Linked DNA regions of Martelella mediterranea DSM 17316. Each later gene encodes a partner of the first gene's protein in a complex. Links are inferred from orthologs where the notes say so. Each region holds a gene or a part of one and is shown in the gene's direction. Other genes may lie near its edges. The genes, in order: uvrB and Mame_RS20150.

Evidence for each region.
Region 2: the proteins of uvrB (region 1) and Mame_RS20150 are in contact, whole or in part, in a crystal structure (PDB 7EGT), measured with the Thermus thermophilus proteins. The link is inferred for Martelella mediterranea DSM 17316 from one-to-one orthologs. Residues at the interface, in WP_096411307.1 of Thermus thermophilus: Glu23, Leu25, Arg26, Asp27, Gly28, Glu29, Arg30, Phe31, Arg55, Glu326, Asp327, Phe328, Glu379, Ser382, Gln383, His398, Gly400, Arg401; in WP_096412145.1 of Thermus thermophilus: His654, Arg656, Phe657, Gln666, Asp668, Glu669, Lys680, Arg681, Leu682, Ser683, Lys685, Tyr686, Ala687.

What each region holds. Positions count from the first base shown.
Region 1 is NZ_CP020330.1:2,936,492-2,940,027, reverse strand. Bases 194-3,518 are described here. They hold uvrB (excinuclease ABC subunit UvrB), read left to right. Parts: upstream 194-564; coding sequence 565-3,318; downstream 3,319-3,518. Other genes in these bases: Mame_RS13695 (2OG-Fe(II) oxygenase), read left to right, coding at 3,397-3,518; Mame_RS13705 (DMT family protein), read right to left, coding at 194-389. In the rest of the region: Mame_RS13710 (acyl-CoA thioesterase), read left to right, coding at 1-13; more of Mame_RS13705, read right to left, coding at 36-193; more of Mame_RS13695, read left to right, coding at 3,519-3,536. UniProt on the Escherichia coli protein: The UvrABC repair system catalyzes the recognition and processing of DNA lesions. A damage recognition complex composed of 2 UvrA and 2 UvrB subunits scans DNA for abnormalities.
Region 2 is NZ_CP020330.1:4,305,928-4,309,160, forward strand. Bases 40-3,061 are described here. They hold Mame_RS20150 (ATP-dependent helicase), read left to right. Parts: upstream 40-343; coding sequence 344-2,779; downstream 2,780-3,061. Other genes in these bases: Mame_RS20145 (efflux RND transporter periplasmic adaptor subunit), read right to left, coding at 40-124. Outside these bases: more of Mame_RS20145, read right to left, coding at 1-39; Mame_RS20155 (tRNA-binding protein), read right to left, coding at 3,113-3,233. UniProt on the Escherichia coli protein: A helicase with DNA-dependent ATPase activity. Unwinds DNA duplexes with 3'-5' polarity. Translocates on single-stranded DNA with 3'-5' polarity. Initiates unwinding more efficiently from a nicked substrate than double-stranded DNA.

The sequences.
Region 1 (3,536 bases):
GCAGGAGGCCTGAGCGGACCGCCGAGCCCGGCTGATCAGCCCCGGAAGATGAAAGCCGCGCCGACAGCGATCAGCGCGAAGCCGATCACGTGATTGATGGTGAGCGCCTCCTTCAGCCACAGGATCGAAAAGCCCGAAAACACCAGCAGCGTGATCACTTCCTGGATCGTCTTCAACTGCGCGGTCGAATAGACCGACGCACCGATCCGGTTGGCCGGAACCGCCAGGCAATATTCGAAAAACGCGATCCCCCATGCGGTGATGATCACCAGCAGCAGCGGCGCGCTTTTGAACTTCAGATGGCCGTACCAGGCAAACGTCATGAAAACATTCGAGCAGACCAGCATAAGAACCGGCCAAACGGCCGCGGGCGAAAGCGAAAATGGCATGAAATTTCTCCGGAAGCGCTGCCGGCCTGGCAGCTTCGCGCGTTCTTAGCGCAAACTGTTGCGGACGGCATCAGGAATTTGAACTGTGAAACTTGACCGAATCGCGGCGTAAGTTCTATTTTTGTTCTGCCGCGACACCCTTTTCTTTTACAGGCTTGTTCCCCATATTCGCCCCATGGCCAGATCACCCAAGAAATCCTCCGACAAACAAGGTTTCGAAGAAGCGCCCCAGGCGCCGTTCGAAGGCGAGAGCTATGAAGGCTCGATGACGGACTGGCTTGCCGGGCTGGAGAAGGAAGCCGAGGCCGAAACCGTCGACAGCCAGCGCAAGCTCGCCTCGAAAGCCGGCAAGCATCGCCGCAAGGCCGCCGAAAGCGGCGGCGCGACGGCGAGCCGCACCGCGCGCGGCGTCTCCATCGGCGGCTCCTCCGATCCCAAGACTCGCGCCGCCGCCGGCCTGAACCCGGTTGCTGGCGTCGATGTTTCTTTGGAAGAAGCCCAGAACCTCGCCAAGGGCGGCGTCACCGCGACGGTGGATGCGCTCTCAAGCCTGATCGAAAGCGGCAACCCGCTGTTCAAGGACGGCAAGATCTGGACCCCGCACCGGCCGGAACGCCCGGAGAAATCCGAGGGCGGCATCCCGATCCGCATGGTCACGGAATACAAGCCGTCCGGCGACCAGCCGACCGCGATCGCCGATCTCGTCGAGGGGCTGAAATCCGGCGACCGCAGCCAGGTGCTGCTCGGCGTCACCGGCTCGGGCAAGACCTTCACCATGGCCAAGGTGATCGAGGAGACCCAACGCCCGGCGGTGATCCTCGCGCCCAACAAGACGCTCGCCGCCCAGCTCTATTCCGAGTTCAAGAACTTCTTTCCGGACAACGCGGTCGAGTATTTCGTTTCCTATTACGATTACTACCAGCCGGAAGCCTATGTGCCCCGCTCCGACACCTATATCGAGAAGGAATCCTCGATCAACGAGCAGATCGACCGGATGCGCCACGCCGCCACCCGCGCCATTCTGGAGCGCGACGACTGCATCATCGTCGCCTCTGTGTCCTGCATCTACGGTATCGGGTCGGTCGAAACCTATACGGCGATGACCTTCCAGATGTCGGTCGGCGACACGCTCGACCAGCGGCAATTGCTGGCCGACCTCGTGGCTCAGCAATACAAGCGCCGCGACATGGATTTCCAGCGCGGCTCGTTCCGGGTGCGCGGCGACACGATCGAGATCTTCCCCGCCCACCTTGAGGACGCGGCATGGCGGATTTCGATGTTCGGCGACGAGATCGATGCGATCACCGAATTCGACCCGCTCACCGGCCAGAAGACCGGCGATCTGAAATCGGTGAAGATCTACGCCAACTCCCACTACGTCACCCCGCGCCCGACGCTGAACGCGGCCATCAAGTCGATCAAGGAAGAGTTGAAGGCGCGCCTGCAAGAGCTTGAAAAGGCTGGACGACTTCTAGAAGCACAGCGCCTCGAACAACGCACCCGCTTCGATATCGAGATGATGGAGGCCACCGGCTCCTGCCCCGGCATCGAGAACTATTCGCGCTATCTCACCGGCCGCCGGCCCGGCGAACCGCCGCCGACGCTGTTCGAATATATTCCGGACGACGCGCTGATCTTCATCGACGAGAGCCACGTCACCGTGCCGCAGATCGGCGGCATGTATCGCGGCGACTTCCGTCGCAAGGCGACGCTGGCCGAATACGGCTTCCGCCTACCCTCCTGCATGGACAACCGCCCGCTGCGTTTCGAGGAATGGGACGCGATGCGACCCGATACAATCGCGGTGTCGGCGACCCCCGGCGGCTGGGAGATGGAGCAGGCCGGCGGCGTGTTCGCCGAACAGGTCATCCGCCCGACCGGGCTGATCGATCCGCCGGTGGAAATCCGCTCCGCCAAGACCCAGGTCGACGACGTGCTCTCCGAAATCCGCGAGGTTTCGGCGAAGGGTTACCGTACGCTGGTGACGGTTCTGACCAAGCGTATGGCCGAGGACCTGACGGAATATCTGCACGAACAGGGCATAAGGGTGCGCTACATGCACTCCGATATCGACACGCTGGAGCGGATCGAGATCATCCGCGACCTGCGTCTCGGCGCATTCGACGTGCTGGTCGGCATCAACCTGCTGCGCGAGGGCCTCGACATTCCCGAATGCGGCTTCGTCGCGATCCTCGACGCCGATAAGGAAGGGTTTTTGCGCTCGGAAACCTCGCTGATCCAGACGATCGGCCGTGCCGCCCGTAACGTTGACGGCAAGGTCGTGCTTTATGCCGACCGGGTCACCGGTTCGATGCAGCGCGCCATGGACGAGACCAGCCGTCGCCGCGAAAAGCAGCTTGCCTATAATGAGGAGCACGGCATCACGCCGGAATCGGTCAAGGCCAGGATTTCCGACATTCTCGACTCGGTCTACGAGCGCGACCATGTCCGCGCCGATATCGGCACCAAGAGCGGCAAGGGGTTTGCCGCGGACGGCCATCTGGTCGGCAACAATCTGCAGGCCCATCTCGACGCGCTCGAAAAGCAGATGCGCGACGCCGCAGCCGATCTCGACTTCGAGACGGCCGCCCGCGTGCGCGACGAGATCAAGCGCCTCAAGGCCGCCGAACTCCAGGGCATGGACGACAAGCTGGAGCGGCAGGAATCGCGGCAGGCGGAAAGCGGCGGACAGAGCGGCTATTTCGCCAAGCCTTCGCTGGACGACATGGGCCCGGGCACCGATACCGCCCGCCCGCTGTTCCGCAAGAACGATCTCGATGAGATGACCGTTGGCCGCACCGAAAAGCCGCTTGGCGGCGACGCCAAGCCGGTCAAGCGCGGCAAGATCGGCACGGGCTCCTACGAAGACCCCGGCGAGCAGAAACGGCGCGGCCGCCGCACCGGAAAGACCGGCAAGCCGGGGAAGTAAGACGGGCGGCGACAATGGTTGTGCCTGCCTGCCGATGGCGATACGATAGCATTGATCAAACAAGCATATGGTTCAGAAATGACAGATTACGGAAACGTTCAGGAGCATGTGAAGTCGGCATTCAGGAATGCCAACTCCAATGCCGAGCCCTATCGCCACTGGCTGCTTTCGGACATGTTTCCGACGGATTTGCTGAAGGATATTCAGGCGCTGGATTA
Region 2 (3,233 bases), 1.4 Mb from region 1 along the record:
CGTTATTACCGGCAATGCCCATCGAGGCCATGAGCTCGCGGCCATCGGGAGCAAACCAGAGCCAGGCCGCGGCCCCGACTGCCAGAACGCCGAGACTGACGGCAAGCTGTTGATAAAGACGCATTCATGACCTCGGACTGGCAACTGGGGCGGGATTCCTGTCACCGAAGTATCGTTATCGTTCCCGCCTCCGCAAGTCGCCAGATCAAACCTCACCAAATTGTAATGTTACCTCCGCCTGGCGGTACATAAACGGTGGCCGGCATTGGCTGGGATGTGCTTTTTTTGTTCTCATTTCCCGCGCCGCCTTCACCTTTGGCATGCAAGCCATTAGATTGGCCTCATGAATCAAGGTGACGACAATATTCCGTTTTTCGACGAAGACGATGCGCCGCAGCCCGCAGCGCCCGCCCGCTCCGGCCTTGCCGCACGAGCGATGGCCGCGCGCCGCGCGCCGGATGCGCCCGATTATCTCTCCGGCCTCAACCCCGAGCAGCGCGACGCCGTGGAAACCACCGAGGGGCCGCTTCTGGTGCTTGCGGGTGCGGGCACCGGCAAGACCCGGGTTCTGACCACCCGCATCGCCCATATTCTTGCTTCCGGAAGGGCCTATCCCAGCCAGATTCTTGCCGTGACTTTCACCAACAAGGCCGCGCGCGAGATGAAGGAACGGATCGGCGCGCTGGTGGGCGGCGCGGTCGAGGGCATGCCCTGGCTCGGCACGTTTCACTCGATCGGCGTCAAGCTTCTGCGCCGCCATGCCGAGCTTGCCGGTCTGCGCTCCGACTTCACCATTCTCGATACCGACGACGTGCTCAGGCTGCTCAAGCAGTTGATCCAGGCCGAGGGTCTCGACGACAAGCGCTGGCCGGCGCGGCAGTTCGCCGGCATGATCGACAACTGGAAGAACAAGGGCCTGACGCCGAAGACGATTGCCGAGGGCGACGCCCGTGCCTTTGCCAATGGCCGCGGCCGCGAACTCTATCAGGCCTATCAGGACCGGCTGAAGACGCTCAACGCCTGCGATTTCGGCGATCTTCTGCTGCACCCGATCGAACTGTTCCGTCAGCATCCGGATATCCTGAAGGAATACCACAAGCGCTTCCGCTACATTCTGGTGGACGAGTATCAGGACACCAACACCGCGCAATATATGTGGCTGCGGCTCCTGGCCCAGCGGCCCGCCGGCGACGAAGGTCCGATCAACATCTGCTGCGTGGGCGATGACGACCAGTCGATCTATGGCTGGCGCGGCGCGGAGGTCGACAATATTCTCCGCTTCGAGAAGGATTTCCGGGGCGCCAAGGTGATCCGGCTGGAGCGCAATTACCGCTCGACCGCGCATATTCTGGGGGCCGCCGGCAATCTGATCGCCCATAATGAGGGCCGTCTCGGCAAAACGCTGTTCACCGAACGCACCGATCCCGACGACAGCAAGGTGCAGGTTCACGCCGCCTGGGATTCCGAGGAGGAAGCCCGCGCGATCGGCGAGGAGATCGAGCAGTACCAGAAGCAGGGCGAGGCGCTGAACGACATGGCGATCCTGGTGCGCGCCTCGTTCCAGATGCGCGAATTCGAGGATCGCTTCGTCACGCTCGGGCTCAACTACCGCGTCATCGGCGGCCCGCGCTTTTACGAGCGCCTCGAAATTCGCGACGCCATGGCGTTTTTCCGCCTCACCTGCCAGCCGGCCGACGATCTGGCGCTGGAGCGGATCATCAACACGCCGAAGCGCGGCCTTGGCGATGCCAGCGTGCGCAAGGTCCACGACTATGCCCGCGAGCGCAACATTCCGATGCTGGCGGCCGCCCGCGAGCTGATCGACACTGATGAGCTGAAGCCGAAGCCACGCAAGGCGCTGTTCGACGTCGTCACCCAGTTCGACCGCTGGCAGGACCTGTTGGAAACCACGCCGCATACCGAGCTTGCCGAGCAGATCCTCGACGAGAGCGGCTATACCGAGATGTGGCAGAACGACCGGTCGGCGGAAGCGCCGGGCCGGCTCGAAAACCTGAAGGAGTTGATCCGCTCCATGGAAGGTTTCGAGAGCATGCGCGGCTTTCTCGAACATGTCTCGCTGGTGATGGACACCGAAAACAACGAAGACCTCGATGCCGTCTCGATCATGACACTGCATTCGGCCAAGGGGCTGGAGTTCAAGACCGTGTTCCTGCCCGGTTGGGAGGAAGGCCTGTTTCCGCACCAGCGCGCGCTCGACGAGAGCGGCCGCGCGGGGCTGGAGGAAGAGCGCCGGCTTGCCTATGTCGGCATCACCCGCGCCAAGCGCCACTGCCATATCTGGTTCGTCTCCAACCGCCGAATCCACGGGCTCTGGCAATCGACCATGCCGTCGCGCTTTCTTGATGAACTGCCGGAAGACCATGTCGAGGTCGGCGAGACCGAGGTGTCCTATGGCGGCTACGGCCAGTCGCGCTTCGACCGGGCCGAGCCGTTTTCCAACACCTATGCCACGCCGGGCTGGAAGCGTGCGCAGGGCAACCGCTCCGACGCCACCCGCGACAATTGGGGCACGCGCTCCGGCCACGCGGTGGAGCGGATCGGCTACGGCGAAAGCGGCCCGCGCGGACGCACCATCGAGGGCGAACTGGTGGCGCGCTCCACCGGCGAGGAGGCTTCCGCCTACGCCATCGGCGACCGCGTCTTCCACATGAAGTTCGGCAATGGCAACATCACCTCGATCGAAGGCAACAAGCTGACCATCGATTTCGACAAGGCGGGCCGCAAGCGCGTGCTTGATGGCTTTGTGAAGCCGGTCTGAACGCCGGAAGACGGTAATCGGACTGCCGAAGGGTCCTCCGTCATGCTGCTCTCCGGCTTAACCACTGGCATCCACGTTTCCTTGGGATTTTGGTTCCTTGATGGTCGCTCAGCCACCCACCTGCGTCATCCTCGGGCTTGACCCGAGGATCTAATCACATCAGACGCGAGAAGCGTTGGCGGATTTTTGATGTTATATTTCAATGACTTCATGACGCCGCAGACGCCTGTCGCAGGGTGAGGTGCTTGGATCCTCGGGTCAAGCCTAAAGATGACGCCCGTAAAACAGAGAGACTTGTCAACAAATAGTGCTGTTATCTTCTCCGGCGTACGCTCAGTGCAGCCGGGAACCGTTCGCGACGGGTTTGTCGACACCTGCAAGCACAACCGCGCCGGCGTCATCGGCAAAGCCTAAAGTCAGCACTTCAGAGCGCACCGGGCCGATCTGGCGCGGC